Regions from separate parts of the Proteus hauseri genome, predicted to be linked through region 2. Evidence: predicted binding sites of a transcription regulator. Region 2 holds the regulator's gene; the other holds the start of a gene.

Region 1 (10,157 bases), 320 kb from region 2:
AACATCAGCCCCCTCTATTGTCCCTTTCACCATGCTTTCGGTAATATCCATAATACCTTTGGGCTGCTGCGCAACTCTTTCATAAGTACCGGGTATCGCAATAGGTTTTTTTATTGTTCCATCAGTAAATTTATCAATTTCAATAGAAACATTTAAATTATCTAATGTTGATTGAGTAGCAGGTAATATTTCACTAGAGCCATCTATTTTTGCCACAATTAATGATGAATCTACGGAATTATAACTTAATCGTTCATATTCTCCTGCTGGAATAATCCATGTTAAGCCAACCACTATTACTGTAATTGCAAATAAAATAGTAAAAGCGGTCGGAAACGCAAACTTTTTAAGTTTCATAGCGTCCTCGACTTAAATAAGAGAGTAAACTCTGCTAGTAGAGGTAATATCTATCTAACAGAGTCAATTATTAGAATTAATTTTTAGTTAAAGATGATTAGGATATTAATTTAGTGTTATTGTTGTACCTGTTTTCCCCTCTAATGCAGATAACGCATTATCTAATGAAGTAATAATAGCTTGAGATGAAGAACCTCTTTCTTTAATAAAGTTAAGGCAAGCTTCTACTTTAGGTAACATACTCCCCTTAGCAAACTCACCATTATTTATATATTCTTGTGCTTGAGAAAGCGTTAATTTGTCTAAATTCTTTTTCTGAGGCGTATTAAAATGGATCGCCACTTTATCTACAGCAGTTAATATTAATAAAGTTTCTGCTTTTAATTCGACAGCTAATTTAGAACTGGAGTTATCTTTATCAATAACAGCATCAACACCTTCTAATACACCATTTTTACGAATAACAGGGATCCCCCCACCACCGACAGTAATAACCACCACATTATTCTCTACTAATTGCTTAATAACCAAAGATTCAACAATTTCTAATGGCTTTGGTGAAGGAATAACACGACGATATCCTCGTCCGGCATCCTCCATAAAATGAAAACCATGCTCTTTTTGAATTGTCTCAGCTTGCTCTTTAGTATAAAAAGCCCCTATCGGTTTGGTGGGTGATAAAAAAGCAGGATCTTGTTTATCAACCACGACTTGCGTAACCACAGTAGCGCAACCGTTATTCAGATTTCGTGCACATAATTCATCATTAATCGCTTGTTGCAGATGATAACCAATATAACCTTGGCTCATGGCACCACATTCAGCAAATGGCATATAAGGAGTACCAATATTTTGTTGCGATGCATAGTCCATTGCCAAATTGATCATGCCTACTTGAGGACCATTACCATGACCAATAATCACTTGGTAGCCCTTTTCTACTAAATCGACTATCGGTTTTGCCGTTTTTCTTACTATTTGTTTTTGCTCTAGTGGCGTATTTCCTAGTGCATTCCCACCTAAAGCAATGAATACCTTTTTAGGCATTTTAAGCTCCTTGCTTTAGCTTAATGTTGCAAACATCACTGCTTTAATGGTGTGCATACGATTTTCAGCCTGATCAAATACTTTAGATTGGCGAGATTCAAATACACCATCAGCCACTTCCATTTCGGCTAGGCCAAATTTTTGATAAATATCTTCACCAATAATCGTCAAGCGGTCGTGGAATGAAGGTAAACAGTGCAAGAAAATCGCATGCGGATTTGCCATTTTCATCATTGATTCATTCACTTGATAAGCTTTTAGCAGACGTATTCTTTCATCCCAAACGCTATCTGGCTCACCCATAGATACCCAAATATCGGTATATAAAACATCCGCATCTTTCGCACCTTTTTGAATATCATCAGTGAGTGTTATTGAGCCTTCATTTTCAGCCGCAATTTCACGACATACTTTCACCAACCCTTCTTCTGGCATTAATGATGCTGGGCCACAAGCTGTAAAATGCAGACCGAGTTTGGCACAAACAACCATTAAAGAATTCGCCACATTATTACGTGCATCACCAAAAAATGTCAGTTTCAAGCCTTTTAAATGGCCAAAATTCTCTTCAACAGTTAGCATATCTGCCAACATTTGTGTTGGGTGAAATTTATCTGTTAACCCATTCCATACTGGCACTCCTGATTTTGCTGCCAGCTCTTCAACCAGAGACTGATCAAAACCACGATATTCAATCCCATCATAAAAACGTCCTAAAACCCGCGCAGTATCTTCAATAGATTCTTTCTTACCCATTTGAGATGAACCAGGATCAAGATAAGTCACTCCCATGCCTAAATCATATCCAGCGACCTCGAAAGCACAACGAGTCCGTGTTGAGGTTTTTTCAAATAATAAAACAATATTTTTGCCTTCAAGTGAGCGATGAGGAATTCCCGCTATTTTTAATGATTTAAAATGTTTAGAAAGCTTCAATAAATATTGAATTTCATCAGAAGAGAAATCGAGTAATTTTAAAAAACTTCTGCCTTTAATATTAATAGACATAATAATCCTATCTCCTAATTATTTTGAGAATAATAGAGTGAAAATACGTTATTATTAAAAATAGAAACTCACCCGATAATATTGAAAGTCAATATAATCAGGGAATATATACGTACTATTAGAGAGAGAAAAAGAAATTATCCGTTAAATACAGAGAAATGAAAGCATTGGCGCTGCTTATACATCATGATATGTGTAATACGTCTTATATGAGGCGTTTTTCTATTATTATTTTCCATAATACTAGCACCCTCCTATATAGATATTTAAACGAGGGATTAAGTGAAACATATAGGAAATAATATTATTGTGACTATCATCTCAATTATCTATTTATAGCTAAAACTAGTTTTAGTTATAAATTAATGGCGAAAAGCACATACTGTTAACACTAAAAAAATGATAGCAATATATTATGGCCATTATCTTATTAATCTATCTCGATTAATTATTAAATATAAAAAATAGCGATAAATTTTATAAGATTTAATTTATAACGATTTATTAAAGTTATTTTTTATTAACATTATAGATACATTAAATATCAAAATAATCTAGCTAACATCATCACCGCACTACAAATAATTAAAAAAAGCGTGGCATATTGAAATACGCGATCAGGCATTCGGGTAAGTAACCACTTTGATAGCGGAATTGAGATTAAAGATCCTAAAAAAAGCATCAGAGCAAGATGAACATCAGTGTGGCCATCTTGCATATAAGCTAATGCTGAAGATCCCGATAATAGTGTTGTGGTAAAAATAGATGTACCAATGGCTTGTTTAATAGAGAGATTGGCATAACGCAAAAGCAAAGGCAGCACGACAACCCCGCCACCGACCCCCGTTGCACCTAATACTACACCTGCACTTATCGCCGGTAATAACAATGCCCGAATATTTAATGGTACAAGTTCTGCACTATCATTAACGGTTTTAGTCGGTAATGAAAAAAACATACGCTGAATAAACAAAAATAGAGAAAAAACTATCGCAGCAACTACCAGCGCATTGATTCCCCATTCGACTTGCTGCTGATACTCATTTAATGAACCTAAATAATTGACGAATATACTGGCTAAAAAGGTACTTGGTAGCATTATTCCTAATACTATTAAGGCGCGTTTAAAAGGAATATTACCTAAACGAAAATGCATGTAAGAAGAAGTTACTTTCATTAGCATAGAGAGCAAATTAGCGGTTGCTACAGCCATTAATGCATCCATACCAAAAAAGTAAGTTAAAACGGGTAAAACAATAACACCACCACCCACACCTGTTGTGCTAATAATTAAACCAATTGCCGCACCAACAGCTAATATGGTGACTAATAACATTTACTGATTCCCCTGCATAACAGCTTGTCGTCCTTTTAATAAGGCTCTTTCTGCTTGCTCATTTACCAATGTCATATATTTAAAAAACAGCACATCAAATGCCACCATTTGTAAAACTTGAGGAGTAATAACACCTAATTGGGAGTGCTGCTCATCATAGAAATAAGGCAAAGTATAATCAGCAAGTCGTGTTGCTTCATCTTGACCGAAACGAGTTAACGCCATAGTTAAACACTTATCTTTTTTTGCTGATTTTAGCATACGGTTAATATCAACCGTGTTTCCCCTCGCTGTCACCGCAATGGCTAAATCATCGGAAGATAAATTGGCAGAATAAGCTAATTGAGCATGCAAATCGGGGCTAAATAAGGCGTTTTTATTTACTCGAATTAATTTATGAAAAATATCGCTCGCAACCACCGAAGATGCGCCTATACCAAATAAAACAATACGTTTTGCCGACACCATATTTTGAGCTAACACATCAATAGTGTTCGCATCTAATAATGCTAATGAATCCTGAATTGCACTGGTAAATAAGTGACCTGTTTTAACAATAATCTGTTCTGTCGTATCTGTTTTAGCTAAATTTCCATAAAGTACATCGCCATTGTTTTTTTGTTGTTTTTCTTCTGAAAGGTAATCAACTTTAAATTCAGGATAACCGCTATATCCCATTTGGCGAGAAAATCGGATAACAGAGGCACTGCTAACACCCGCTTTAAGCGCAAGCTCTGCCGCATTCATACTGGCAATATTTTCGCTATTTTCCAGTAAATAATGCGCTATACGCTGTTCAGTTCCTTTGCCTTGCATGAGTAAATTTTCAAGCTTTTTTGTCACTGTAGACATGCTGTTATCCTTTTTATTATCGATTTTTTTCTTACTTTTCTGGGTCTGTAAATCCGATGATCATACTGGCAATAAAGCCAACAACCCACGCCCCTAATACGGCAATTAAGAATTTAGTGATTTGCCCATCACCAACTAAAGGAATTAATGATAAACCCGCAGTACCAAATGGAATAATAATGCCCACTTGGAAATAAGCCATTAATGCACCCCCAGCAGCACCACCAATACAACCCGCGATAAACGGTTTTCCTAGTGGTAATGACACACCGAATAATAATGGCTCACCGACACCAAAAATTCCCACAGGTAATGCACCCATTAATGTTTTCTTTAAGCGCTGATTTTTAGTACGTAAATAAACCCAGAAACAAGAACCAACTTGTCCCATTCCCCCCATGGCTAAAATAGGGAATAAATAATTTAACCCGAAGGTATTTAAAATCTCAGTATGAATAGGAATTAAACCTTGGTGTAACCCTGTTAATAATAAAAATAAGAAGCTACCACCTAAAGCAGCACCCGTTACAACAGCACCGCCACCTTGATTTAATAACGACAACGACACACCTTGTGCCAATAACTGATTAAGATAATGACCAATAGGTTGGAAAATCATTATCGCTACTAGGGAAGAAACTAGAATAGTGACAAATGGCGTTAAAATAAGATCGAGGCTTTCTTTAACAATGCTACGAAACCATAACTCTAATTTTGAAGAGAACACCACAACCATTAATACTGCAAAAATTCCGCCGCTATTTGGCTGTAATTTTTCACCCAATAAAGTGATATCTGCAAGCCCTGGCATCGCCAGTAACCCTGCCATTACTGCACCAATAGAGGTTGATGCACCTAATTCTTTTGCCGTATTAATACCAATCATAATAGAAAGATAAGCAAATACGGTGCTACCAATTAATTTAAATAATTTAAATAACTCAGGAAACTGTTCGACTAACCCCGGAGCTACTAAGCGAATAATATTAATTAGCCCCATAATCAAACCACAGCCAATTAATGCTGGAATAGTCGGAACAAAAATAGCAGCCAACGTATTCAATGTACGGCGAATTGAAAAACCTTTTTTCACTGGTGTTGACGCCGGTTCTTCGTCGCTATTTTCTGCATTTTTTTGCATGCGCTTATTCATAATAGAATAAACTTTTGCTGCGGTTCCCATTCCGACAATAACCTGATGCTGTTCACCATTAAAAACAACACCTTTAACGCCTTCAACCTGTTTTAACGCATCTGAATTAAACAGTGAGCCCTCTTTTAAAATTAAACGAATACGGGTCATACAATGGGTTAAGGTTGCGATATTTTGAAACCCACCGGCTTGTTTTTCTATTTCTAATGCTAATGTATCTAGGTGTTCTATTTTATTAGCCATAAGTGTGCCTGCTAGAGTTTAAGAGTAGTGACTCATCTTGTTATTAGTTAAATAGAGCAAGTTGTTGTTGTAGTGAACGATAAGGGTATTGCTGTGTGATCTGCTCTACCTTATCCACGCTAAGGTGTAACTCATACATTAAAATGGCTTTTCGTGGATGATAATCAACCATATTTAACAGCTCTGCGGCTTTTTCTGCTGTGATGCCACACACTTCACTCACAATACCTTCAGCGCGTCGTTGAAGCTTTTCGTTACTCGCAATAACATCAACCATAAGATTTTTGTGCACTTTTCCAAGTCGAGTCATTACGCTGGTGCTTAACATCCCTAAAATCATCTTTTGTGCTGTGCCACTTTTCATTCTGGTTGACCCAGTTAAAACTTCAGGGCCAACATCAGGAGCAATTGAAAAATCAGCAATATCGCTCATGATGCTTTTACCGCGTGTAGTAATAGACACGGTTAGTGCGTGAATTTTTTTGCCATATCGCAATGCTGCCACGGTAAATGGTGTTCGACCGCTGGCTGCAATACCAACCACAACATCTTTTTCGCTCACATTACGGCGATGGAGTTCTTCAATTGCGGCACTTTGGCTATCTTCAATATTTTCAACCGCTTTTAGCATTGCATCATGCCCACCAGCGATAATAGCTTGCACAAGTGTTGGCGATACGCCAAAAGTAGGCGGACACTCTGCGCTATCCAAAACAGCCAATCGACCACTGGTACCCGCACCAACATAAAAAATACGTCCACCTTTTTGTAATCGCTCAGTAATGGCTTCCACTGTTTGAGCAACGGCAGGTAACACCTTCTGCACTGCTTGTGCCACTGTCATATCAGCGCTGTTTATCAAGGTGACTAATTCTAATGCTGTTAACTCAGAAAACTGAGCTGTTTCTTGATTACTCTCATTGATAAGACATTGGCTCAATGCATCATCTTTCATCGCAACAACCTTAATGAAATTAAATTTCACACAAAAATACATCTTGTGAAATTTTATTTCAACTAAACTTGTTACTATTTTGTGAGTTTAATCACACTATAAAAATTCATGAAAAAATATTTTGATAGGTAAGAAATTGTCCAACATCTCGCATTAATGCAGTTTTTTCAAAACTAAATTTGATAGCACTATTATTTTTATATTCTCCTATCTCAATAAGATAGGAGAATTAAACGCAGTTACTTTAGCAATTAAATAGAATTATTTTTATTCGATAAAAATAAGCCAAACTCTTCAATACTCGGATATGACGATTGCGTCCCTTTACCTGCAACACTTAATCCTGAAAACATAACTGCTTTATTTAACGCCTCTTCAATATTACCTGTGTGCACATAATAGTGAGAGAAACAGCCAATAAAAGCATCGCCGGCACCACTGGTATCAATAGCATCGACATCTATTGCTGGAATATATTTCTCTATTTCGCCGTTCATCCACAGCGCGCCTTTTTCACCTAATGTCACAATGATATTTTTAAAGCCTTTCTTCAGCAAAAAGCTAGCCGCATCTCGGATTTCATCCATTGTGGTGATTGGCATTGCAGTTAAAATTTCAAGTTCTGTTTCATTAGGAACAAAAAAATCACATTGAGCAGCAATAGATAAATCTAACGTTTTTGAAGCGGGGGCGGGGTTAAATAACACAGGAATTGCGTGTTTATTACCAAACTCAATGGCGTGATAGACCGTTTCAACTGGGATTTCTAATTGCAATACGATAATTTTGCACTTTTTCAGGCTCTCTGCCGCTCTATCAATATCTTCTGGTGATAAATGTTGATTGGCACCTTTCACAATTAAAATACTATTTGATGATTTGGAAGTCACAAAAATAGGCGCAACCCCACTTGTGGTACCGGGTACTTTTTCCACATAACGAGTGTTAATACCATAAGACTCTAAATTCATAATGGTGTTATCTGCGAAAATATCATCGCCCACTTTTGTTAGCATCATCACTTTTGAATTCAATTTTGCAGCAGCAACCGCTTGATTTGCGCCTTTACCACCACAACCAATTTTAAATGCCGGCGCCTCAAGGGTTTCTCCCTCTTTTGGCATACGGTCTATATAGGTGATCAAATCCACCATATTTGAACCAATCACTGCAATATCCATAGCGCCTCTTACTCTTATGTGAAATTAATAATGTTATAAAAGTTACATTTTGATAGGTGTATAACAATATCATGTTATTTAAATATCATTTGTGATTGTTATCGTGTTAGAACAGCACTAATATGTTGCCAAAATCACATGAGTGATAAATAACAATCTTCTATTAAGGAATACACTATGCGTCCATTAGCTAATTATATCGATCATACCCTTCTTGCTGCAGATACAACTGAAACACAAATCAAGACATTGTGTGCTGAAGCTGTAGAACACGGTTTCTTCTCTGTTTGTATTAACACTTCTTATATCCCTTTAGCAAGAACTTGCCTTGAAGGCAGTGATGTTAAAGTCTGTTGTGTTATCGACTTCCCATTTGGTGCGGGTTTAACAGCAACTAAAGCATTTGAAGCAGCTGAAGCTATTCGCCAAGGTGCACAAGAAGTTGATATGGTTATCAATATCGGTATGTTAAAAAGCGGTCGTTTAGACTTTGTAAAACAAGATATCGAAGCAGTAAAAGCGGCTTGTGGTAACACAACACTGAAAGTTATTTTAGAAACTTGCCTATTAACTGATGACGAAGTACGTTTAGTTTGTGAAATGTGTCGTGAGATCCGCGTTGATTTTGTGAAAACATCAACAGGATACAGTACAATGGGTGCAACAGAGCATCATGTTGCTTTAATGCGTGCAACAGTCGGTGACGAAATTGGTGTAAAAGCATCTGGTGGTGTTCGTGATCGCCAAACTGCACTGAATATGATCAAAGCCGGTGCAACACGTATTGGTGCTAGTGCAAGTGTGGCTATTGCAACAGATTCAGATGCACCAGAATCAAACTACTAATTATAGTTAGCGTGCATTTTCTCGGTGCACGCAATTAATTAACACAAGGATCCTTCGGTGATAGAGACCAAACAGCACGAACGTTTGCGCCGCCTCAGTGAATGTATTAAACGCTCAGGTCGCATACATCTTAAAGATGCCGCAAGGATCCTTGAAGTTTCAGAAATGACTATCCGACGTGATTTAAATTCGGATTCAGAAAACCCATTTCCGATGTCGCTGCTTGGTGGTTATATTGTTGCATTAGCACAACCTCATGCTGGCTTAATAGCAACATCGTCCGATATTATTACGCCAGATCAAACCCAAGAGTTACATATTCCTAATCTTGCTGCGGGCATGGTTTCAGAGGGGGATGTGTTATTTTTCGATAATGGCCAATCTATTCCCACTCTAATTGAGCTTATCCCAGATAACCTTCACTTCACGGGAATTTGTTATTCACATCGGGTATTTCTTGCATTAAGTCAGAAAAAAAACGCCACCGTATTACTCTGTGGTGGAGAATACCGCCCTAAAAGTGACTCTTTTTATAACCCAACTCAACCTTCTTATCTTGATAGCATTAATCCTAAAAAAGCATTTATCTCCGCTGAAGGTGTACACCTCGATTTTGGTGTTACCTGTTACAACATCGACGATTTATATATGAAGAAAAAAGCGATGGATAAATCTATTCGTAAAATCCTATTAACGAAATATCACTGCTTTGATGAAACAGCAACAGGAAATATGGGCGATTTAGCGCTATTTGATGTTGTTATTACCGATAGAAAATTAACGGATGACTATGAAAATTATTGTCGAAAAAGCTCAGTAAAAGTTATTTATTAGTTTTCCGTTTAGTTTTTATCATTAACTAGAATAGTTAGTTAACAAAAGTAAAACTTAAATAAAATAATCTACTTTTATTTTTATCTTCTCCAAAAATCAATAATAAACAAAACTCGTTTTCCATTGCCAAAGCAAAAAAAAGTGGTTACTATGCCCCCGATTTTTTATTAAACACTCATTTCACTTAACTGCAAGGAGGTATCCCATGACAACAATTAATATGAATACTCTTTGCGGACAATCTCAGAAGTAATTCTTTTTTCCTTCTTTTTGCTGTCCGCCAATCAATTTATTTTTTTATCCTTTACATTATATGGATTGGTATATGGACAAGTGTGTTCATTA
Region 2 (10,157 bases):
CTTCGGAGAATATTCAATTTTCTACTGAATGGCATCAATTGGTGTTAAAAAGTCAGCAAATCAGTACTAGTTTAGCGCTATGTGGCAGCAATAATATCGTGGCTTTTTCTGGTGATGAAAACAGCATTGCTAATACAGGCTATGGTAATCAGCTAATGAATACTGGCTTTGCCGGCAAAATAAGTAATACCGGAAATCAGTGCCGAATTGGTAGTTTAGGTGGCCGCTCTCGTCTTTGTAATAGTGGAAATGATGTCAAAATTTACGCTTCAGGTAACGGGGTTCATATCGCTAATAGCGGCATGCGCAATTTTATCACAGCGTCTCAATCTCGAGCCAAAGTCACTAATACGGGTGATTTAGCACAAATTAAACTACTGGGTGAAAATGCTATTGCAATCAATACCGGTGATAACTGCAAAATTACCGTTTCGGGTAACGATAGCATTTGTATTTCAACGGGAAGTATTCATCAATTTTGTCTAGGAAAAGGCGGCAGTGCCGTTATTGCTTATCACGATGGACAACGAACTCGCTTTAAAATCTTTTATGAAGGTGAAGATGGCATTATCGCAGGTATTCACTATTATTTAGATGAAAATCAACAAGCTATTTCAGATATAAAACAGGCCGCTACTTCGTTTTAAATCAGACTACAAGCAAATATCATTAGGACAAATCAAAAAGGGAAACTCACGTTTCCCTTTTTGCTATTCAATTAAATAAATTATCGCTTACTTAGTCACTTCAGTATGAATAACTTTTTTTCTATTAGAGCCTGCAACTCTGTCGTAAATACCACACACAACGATAGTGACTAGCACTGGGATTAACCACGCTAAACCTTGCTCACTTAATGGTAATTTTGCCGCCCATTCTGGTAATAAATGCTTTAAGTGATCGGATGCTTTCATTGCATCAAAGATACCAAAAAACAGACTTATAGCCATTGCGGGTGCAATAATACGGCTTGAGTTATTCCATAAACGTAATGTGAAACTCATTAAGATAATCACAATACAAGGTGGATAAATCATGATCAGCACTGGAATTGAAAACTCAATTAACTTACTTAAACCTAAGTTTGATACCACCGCAGAGAATACCGCTAGCACTAATACCAATGTACGGTAAGAAATAGGTAAGTAACGGCTAAAAAATTCGGCACAAGCACAGGTTAAACCAACCGCAGTAACCATACAGGCTAAGAAAATCAGCAACGCTAAGAAAAAGCTACCGAAGTTACCAAAAGTATACTGGACATAGGCATGAAGAATATCAGCACCATCTTGCGCGCCAGGGATAATGCTGCCACTTGCAGAGCCGAGTTTAAATAAACTCAAATAAATCCCTGTTAATAACACACCAGCAATAATACCAGCCCACATTGTATAACGCGTCAGTAGCGATGAATTATCTATGCCACGAGAACGCGCAGCATTAACAATAACAATACCAAATACCATAGCACCCAGCGTATCCATAGTGAGATAGCCATTAATAAAACCTTGGGTAAATGCCATTTCTTGATAGGCTTGTGTGGCAGGAATTGGCGCACCCGCTGGCCAAAATATTGCGGCTAAACCTAATGCTGCAAGCGCTAAAATTTTAATCGGTGCGAGAATATGACCAACACTATCAAGCAATTTTCCCGGATAAAGCGAAATACCGATAACAATTAAAAAGTAGACAACGCTATAAATCAGCAATGCTATTTCAGTATCACCGACTAAAGGGGCAATACCAACTTTAAAGGAAACTGTTGCGGTACGAGGTGTTGCAAAAAGGGGACCTACTGCTAAGTAAGCAACTATCGCCAATAGAAGCCCCATAGGCTTACCGATAGGCGTGCTAAGTGCTTCAATTCCGCCACCCACTTTTGCGAGTGCAACAACGGTTAATACAGGAAGGCCTACTCCTGTTATCAGAAAACCAAGTGCAGCAGTCCAAACAAATTCACCTGACTGCAAACCTACCATAGGAGGAAAAATGATATTTCCAGCACCAACAAACAGTGCAAATGTCATAAATCCTAATGCCAGAATATCTCTGGAAGTTAATCGATGCGCCATAAGTTTTGTTAATATATCGTTACAAGATTAGTCAAAATACATTAACAGCCAATTAGTTAATGCAACATAAAATCAACAATATCTATTTGAGCAAATACCATTGCTATTCAGGATAATATCCATAAATAATCATTTAATGCAGAGTAATTACGCTTTAAATAGAAAAAATCGCCGATAACAGGGTACAAGTAAAACTTTTATAATGAAAAAAGGCAATAGCCAATCAAAAAACCAGAATAATCATCCAAACTCTATTTCATAGATAGTTATTACTATCATATATCATCGAATATCCCCGATATGATTTGCGTATTTTTTCATCATTTATGCAAAATAAAATTTTCAATTAAAGTTCTTATTAATTAAAAATATTAAAATTTAACGCTACTATATTAAAATTTATTGATATTAAAACCCGCTATTATGAACAGAAAAAAGCCTTTAAAACTTACGATATAAAGTAAGTGATAAAGGCTTTTTAGATACAAATTTGTATTCAGTGCTATTTGAGTTCAATGCTATTTTTAGCAGACAACAATGTTTGAGGTAAAATAAATGAGAAGGTACTTCCTCGGCCTACTTTACTCTCAATATTAAGTTGTGAATGATGATGCTGGAGCGATTTTTTAACTATTGCCAAACCTAATCCTGTTCCACCTGTATGACGAGAACGCGCTTTATCAACACGATAAAAACGTTCTGTTAAGCGTGTTAAATGCTCCGCACTAATCCCTTGTCCATTGTCTGACACACTAAATAACATACCCTGTGGAATTTTCTTCCACTCGACATTAATTGTTGTGCCCTCGGGGGTATGATTGATAGCGTTATAAACTAAGTTAGAAACCGCGCTGCGTAATTGTTCCTCGTTTCCTCGAACTGCCCAATGATTATCAATATTAAAGATAATATTATGCTGCCCTTGGCTTAGTGAGTTTGCTTCTTGCTGTACTACAGACAAAATCGCCGGAATATCAACAACGGTATTTAAATCAATATGCGGGGCTGATTCAATGCGTGAAAGCTGTAAAAGCTGCTGAACCAAAAGATCCATACGCTTAGCTTGCTCTTGCATCGTCGAAATAGCTTTATGCTCTCTAGGATTTTCTACCGCCCCCTCTTCCATTACTTCAAGATAACCTTGAATAACGGTTAAAGGTGTTCGTAATTCATGACTCACATTAGCGAAAAAATCACGACGAGCATTTTCTAACTTGTTCTTTTCAGTAACGTCTCGAGCAACCATTAAGCGTTGATCTTCACTGTATGGCATGATCCTAAATTCAACAATAGAGCCATTATTAAGCGAGAGGGTTAAGGGACGGCTAAAATCAGCGACCGTAAAATAGTGCAAGAAATCAGGATAACGCAGTAAGTTAAAAATATTTTGCCCATTATCTTCAGGCCAACGAAATCCTAAAAGATGTTGCGCTAAGCTATTACACCAGAAAATATTACCTTCATTCGTCATCATCACAACCGCATCAGGCAAGCTTTCTGCGCCACTACGAAAACGCTTAATTAACTCACCTAACTCGCGACGACGCTTACGGTTACGCTGTTGTGTTTGTCGAATACCATAAAAAATAGGTTCCCAACCTCCTTTGCCTTCTGGAGGTAATACTGACCTATCTAGCCATAACCATTTAGATAATTTCAACAAATTATAAGCATGCCACACAAGTGCGCCAAGTAGCGATGCCACCAGCAACCAAGGAAGATGACCAATAAAAAGTGACAATATAAAGGCAGGTAAACAAAATAGACACAGCCCCCATACGAGGGCTTTCCACGATAATCGTTCTAACACCTGACAGTTACTCCCTTATTGACTCAGAAACGGGCAGAGAAGCGATATCCCGTTCCACGTACCGTTTGTATCATTCTGTCATGCCCATCTTGTTCTATCGCTTTACGTAATCGACGGATATGAACATCAACGGTTCGGTCTTCCACATAAACATTCGTTCCCCAAACATAGTTTAGTAGTTGTTCTCTACTGTACACACGTTCAGGATGCGTCATAAAAAAGTGCAGGAGTTTAAATTCTGTTGGCCCCATATCTATCGGCTTATCTTGGCTTGTAACTCGGTGTGACACCGGGTCAAGGTTTAATCCATTAAATTCAATAAGATCTTCAGCTGACATTGGTGATAAGCGTCGTAAAATAGCTTTGACTCGTGCGACTAACTCTTTAGGTGAAAAAGGTTTAATAACATAATCATCAGCACCCGTTTCGAGTCCTTTGACTTTGTCTTCTTCTTCACCTTTTGCCGTTAACATAATTATAGGGATATCACGGGTAGTACTTTCCCGCTTCATTTGCTTTATTATCTGTAATCCTGATCCACCCGGGATCATCCAATCTAATAAAACCAGATCAGGGTAAGGATCGATAAGAAAACTCAATGCAGAATCATAATCTTCTGCTTCAATGGGTTGAAATCCATTTTGCTCAAGCACAAAACAGATCATCTCTCGAATTGCGGTTTCATCTTCAACAACAAGAATACGCCTTGCCATACTCTATCCTGTGTTATGTATATAGAGGGTCGTAATGATTATGAGGCACTTTTATGACAGATTTATGACTAACCATGACATTACTGGAATACGAGGGTGTTGTTAAGGTAAATAATACAAAATAAGGTGAAAAATCACGCAAAAAAAGCATCTAACAACGTATTTTCACTAAAAAAGCGAGGTGCGCTATACTCCTTGCTAGATTAAAAAGAGGAATAGCAATGCGGATTATTCACACATCAGACTGGCATTTAGGGCAATATTTTTTTACCAAAAGCCGAGCGCAAGAACATCAACAATTTCTTGATTGGTTACTAAAACAAATACGTGATTACCAGGTTGATGCACTTATTGTTGCTGGTGATATTTTTGATACGGGTTCTCCCCCTAGTTATGCCCGTGAGCTTTATAATCGCTTTGTTGTTGCAATGAAAGACACCCAGTGTCAGCTTATTATTTTAGCTGGAAATCATGATTCTGTTGCAACATTAAATGAATCGAAATCATTGTTAGCCTGTTTAAATACTACAGTGATTGCCAATGTGCATTTTGATGAACCTCAACCCCCTGTTATCCTTAATCAAAAAAACAACACACCCGGAGCGCTGCTTTGTGCCATTCCTTATCTGCGTCCTAGAGATATGATAACTAGCCAAAGTGGACAATCAGGCGCACAAAAACAAAATGCATTAAAAGATGCAATAGCGGCTTATTACCACAACCAATATCAAGATGCACTAGCCTTGCGTAATCAATTAGATGTAGCTATTCCAATTATCGCAACAGGTCATCTTACAACGGTTGGTGCCAGTGTTAGTGATTCGACCCGTGAGATTTACATTGGCACTTTAGATGCATTTTCAGCCACGTTATTCCCTAAATTTGATTACATTGCACTCGGACATATCCATCGCCCACAAATAGTGAATAAATCAGAACATATTCGTTATAGCGGTGCTCCTATTCCACTGAGCTTTGATGAAAGTGGGCAACAAAAAAGCATCTGTCTTATCGATTTTGAGCAAGACCAACTATCTCAACTTACGCTATTACCTATTCCTGAATTTCAACTTTTGCGTACCATAAAAGGCTCACTAAAAGAGATTGAAACGCAGTTAGAAAAACTCAGTGACCAGCATCAAGGACAAGACATCACTATTTGGCTTGATATTGAAGTAGCAACACAAGATTACCTCAGTGATATACAAAGCCGAATTCAAGCGCTGACTGATAATCCACTTTTTGATGTGATTCGATTAAGAAGAGCGAAACAACAGCGCAATGCACTGACTCAAGATGAAAAAGAGACACTATCAGAACTCTCGGTGTATGACGTTTTTGACCGACGTTTAGCGCAATATGAAATTAATGATCCACAAAAAAAACAACAACTAAAAACGCTATTTAAGCAAGCCGTTGAGATGGCAGAACAAGAGGATAATAAAGAAGCATAATGAAAATCTTAAGTCTGCGTTTTAAAAATATTAACTCCCTAAAAGGCGAGTGGAAAATCGATTTTTGCCAAGAACCTTTTGTCAGTAATGGATTATTTGCGATAACTGGCCCTACTGGTGCTGGTAAAACAACGCTGTTAGATGCGATTAGTTTAGCGCTTTATCACCGAACACCTCGTTTAGATAAAGTCACACAATCACAAAATGAATTAATGACACGCCATACTGCGCAATGTTTAGCAGAAGTTGAGTTTGAAGTAAAAGGTGTGCCATATCGTGCATTTTGGGAACAACGCCGCGCGAATTATAAAGAAGATGGCAACCTTCAAGCCCCCCAAGCAGAATTGGTAAAAATCAATACAACAGGTGGTGATGATAAAATATTGGCAACAAAAATTAGCCAAGTAAAAGAGATGATCATTAGTATCACAGGGCTTGATTTTGAACGTTTTACTAAATCGATGTTGCTTTCACAAGGGCAATTTGCTGCTTTTCTCAATGCAGATGATAAATCTCGAGCTGAATTATTAGAAGAACTCACCGGAACCGATATTTATCGTCATATTTCACGCACTATTTTTGATAATTGGCGAGAAGAAGAAAAAACATTAAACGCCTTAAAACAACAAGCTCAAATGATGGCGTTATTAGATGAAACTGCTCGTCAAGCGCTATTAACTCAACAAACAGAGATCCATACTCAAGAGACTCAATTACAAAAAGAGCAATTGGAATATCAAACCACTAAACAATGGCAAGAAAAAGAAGCCGATTTAAAACAACAACAAAATGCGGCGCTCATTGGTGTAAATGCAGCACAAGAAGCTCTAGTGGCAGCACAGCCCGATATTCAACGCCTTGAAAATAGCGAACCTGCCGAAAAAATCCGACCTCTTTTTGATGAGAAAAACCGACTTTTACAAGAGCAAAGCTATATTGAAAAACAACTATTAACAATCAATAGTGAAAAACAGCTACTTGAACAACAAAGTCAGCCTATTAATGAAAAACTGGTTATATCTCGCGATAAACAGAAAAAGCACCAGGAGCAAAAACAACAAACACTGCAATTAATTCGAGAAAAAATCACGCCACTAGATAGTCAGTTAGCCCTATTACATCAAGAAATTACTGCCAAAACGCATCAAAAAAATAACGTCGAAAAAATATGTTCAGATTCGCAAGAACAGATTACTCAAATACAACAACAGTGGACATCATCCCAAGCAAACCTAGACCAATTAAATGACTATTTAATAAAACATGCATCCCATGCTCAATTAACAGAAAACCTACCTTTATGGCAACGTTATTTTGAACAATATGATGAAGTTACAGCGCAATATCAAACAAGCCTGTTAAGTGAAAAAAAAGAGCAAGAAAAAGAACAAGTACTGGCAATCTCACTAAAAAAAGCCATTAACGAATTAGATGAGCAACAAATACACCTTCATTTACAGCAGCAACGATGGCAAACACATCAAGCTCAGCTTGATAAACAATTTAAAACGGATGCAATTTCGGATATTCCACCCCGCATACAACAAATAAATCAGCAACGAAATGCGCTGGCCAAATTGACCGGGCTACAAACTCAACTACAACGTAATACAAAAATAGCGCAGCAATATCATCAAACATTTGCAGATAATCAGCAGAAAATAACTACGCTAGCAGAAACAATCCGCACTAATGAAACGGTTTTAAAAGAGAAAGAGCAGCACTTTAATGATTTAAGTGATAAATATCGGCTTGAACAAAAAATTGCTGAATATGAAAAAGATAGAAAACATTTAATCAAAGATAAACCATGCCCGCTTTGTGGTTCACTGCAACATCCTTATATTGAGCAATATACAGAAATTAAGCCCGATGAAACGCAACAACGGCTGGAGCAATTAAAGCAACTTATACATAATTTAACCGTAGAGCTTGTTGAGCAAAAAACGCAATCGACCGGCTATCAAACACAAAATAAAAAACTAACAGAAGAGATAAACCAACTCACTCAAGAAACTGAAGTATTAGAAAAACAATGGCATAAATTAGTAAAAATATATTCATTATCTGTTGCTGATTATGCTGAAAACACCTTGCTTGAATTAGACCAAAAACTAGATCAAGAAGAAAAAGAACTCGAAGAAAAACAAAAAAATTATAAAGCATTAGAAATACAAACAACCCAAGAAATGACTTTATTATCAAATGCAAAAGAACTGTTCAATCAGCAACAGCAATCCGTTATTCGTCAACAAAGTGACTTAGAACATCTGCAAAAAAACATTGCTTATCAACATCAGCAAACGACTCAATTACTGCAACAACAAGAACAATTAGCCAAAGATATTCATAATCGAGTTAAACAACAAGGCTATGATTTGTGTCAGTTTGCAGAAAAAACACAGTGGTTAGCTGAACGTAAAGCAGAAAATCAGCAATATCAATCTACGTTAAAAACGCAGCAAGAATTACAGCAAACACTACGCGAGTTGCAGCTCTCACTGAAAGAAAAACAACGTTATCGGGTTGAAGCTCAAAAAGAGCGTGACACTCTTTTAGCTGATTTACAGCAACAGATTAATCAGCAAAAGAAAATTCAAACTCAGCGCCAAACTTTATTTGGTACTCAAGTCATCGAAGATGTTAGAAATGAGCTAGATAAGCAGAGTTATTTATTACAACAAGAGATTGAACAATATAGTAATGAAAAAAATCAGCTAGAAATTCGTCTCAGCCAACTGAATGGACAATATCAAGAAAATAATAAATCGCTTCAACGTGTTAAAAAACAGCTGCAACAAGCAACAGAACAATATCAACAAGCCTTGGCTGATAGCCTGTTTGCAAATGAAAGCGAGTTTCTTAGTGCGCTGTTATCACCCGAAGAAAGAATGCAATTACAGCGACAGCAAAAACAGCATTTAGATAAGCTATTACAAGAAAAAACACGTTTAGAAACACAAGAAAAAGCATATCAACATCATTTATTGCAACAGCCATTATTATCAACTCAGTTAAGTTTTGAGCAGATAACCGCACATTTAGTATCACTAGATACCCAAGGAAAGGCGTTACAAGAGACAAAATTTCGTATTCAAGAACAACTTCGTCATGATGAAGAAAAACGCCAAGAACAACAAAGCTTGCTAACAAAAATCGTACAACAACAGTCTCATTTTGATGACTGGAGCTACCTTAACGATTTAGTCGGTTCTGCAAATGGAGATAAATTCAGTCGTTTTGCACAAGGTTTAACCTTAGATCACCTCATTTATTTGGCTAATCGCCGTTTAGAAAAGCTTCATGGGCGCTATTTTTTACAACGTAAAACTCCAGCGAGCCTCGAATTACAAATTGCTGATACTTGGCAGGCAGATGCATTACGCGATACTCGTACCCTTTCTGGCGGTGAAAGCTTTTTGGTGAGTTTATCTCTTGCATTAGCGCTTTCTGATTTAGTCAGCAATAAAACACAAATTGAATCACTCTTCTTAGATGAAGGTTTTGGCACATTGGATCCAGATACTCTGGATATCGCATTAGATGCACTCGATAGTCTTAATGCATCAGGTAAGATTATTGGCGTGATTAGCCATGTTGAAGCAATGAAAGAACGTATTCCAGTACAAATAAAAGTGAAGAAAGCGGGCGGTTTAGGGATAAGTCAGCTCTCACCTGAATTTAAATATGCAGGTAAATAATAGATAAATCATAAGGTTAAAAACTAGGTCGAATATTTTGACCTAACTGATTAAATTTTTTATCTATCAATAAATCACAGATAGCACCTATAGTAGGTTTATAGATTAGCTCAACAGGCTATACGCATTAAGCGCTTAATATTATCAAGGAGACAACGATGTCTAATAAATTTACTGATTTAATGAAACAACGTAGAACAATTTATCATTTAGGTAATCAGCTTCCTATCGACGAAGAAAAAGTTATTGCAACTATCAAAGAAGCCGTTAAAGAAAGCCCTTCTGCATTTAACTCACAAACTTCTCGCGTTGTTGTTCTGTTTGGTGAACAGCATCACGCACTGTGGAACATTGTTAAAAACACCTTGAAAAAGTTAATCCCAGCAGACGCTTTTAGCGCAACAGAA

What was found. Region 2 encodes PhoB, which activates phosphate uptake and scavenging genes when phosphate is short. Its sites were predicted from a motif close to CTGTCATAAAACTGNCNNAT; they were not measured.
Region 1: rbsK (ribokinase) is a predicted target of PhoB. The motif match lies at 8,163-8,182, and genes of this name have one in related genera.

What each region holds. Positions count from the first base shown of each region.
Region 1 covers NZ_CP026364.1:1,939,180-1,949,336, reverse strand. The annotation lists gene PH4a_RS08965 (YfcC family protein) at 1-357, opposite strand, end outside; gene arcC (carbamate kinase) at 463-1,404, opposite strand; gene argF (ornithine carbamoyltransferase) at 1,420-2,412, opposite strand; gene speFL (leader peptide SpeFL) at 2,550-2,651, opposite strand; gene PH4a_RS08945 (sulfite exporter TauE/SafE family protein) at 2,957-3,748, opposite strand; gene PH4a_RS08940 (MurR/RpiR family transcriptional regulator) at 3,749-4,600, opposite strand; gene PH4a_RS08935 (PTS transporter subunit EIIC) at 4,632-5,996, opposite strand; gene murQ (N-acetylmuramic acid 6-phosphate etherase) at 6,040-6,951, opposite strand; gene rbsK (ribokinase) at 7,203-8,132, opposite strand; gene deoC (deoxyribose-phosphate aldolase) at 8,310-8,978, shown strand; gene PH4a_RS08915 (DeoR family transcriptional regulator) at 9,036-9,812, shown strand; gene PH4a_RS08910 (RNA ligase RtcB family protein) at 10,138-10,157, shown strand, end outside.
Region 2 covers NZ_CP026364.1:2,256,227-2,266,383, reverse strand. The annotation lists gene ydhT (protein YdhT) at 1-647, shown strand, start outside; gene brnQ (branched-chain amino acid transport system II carrier protein) at 735-2,072, opposite strand; gene phoR (phosphate regulon sensor histidine kinase PhoR) at 2,575-3,882, opposite strand; gene phoB (phosphate regulon transcriptional regulator PhoB) at 3,906-4,595, opposite strand; gene sbcD (exonuclease subunit SbcD) at 4,817-6,049, shown strand; gene PH4a_RS10280 (AAA family ATPase) at 6,049-9,750, shown strand; gene PH4a_RS10275 (nitroreductase family protein) at 9,909-10,157, shown strand, end outside.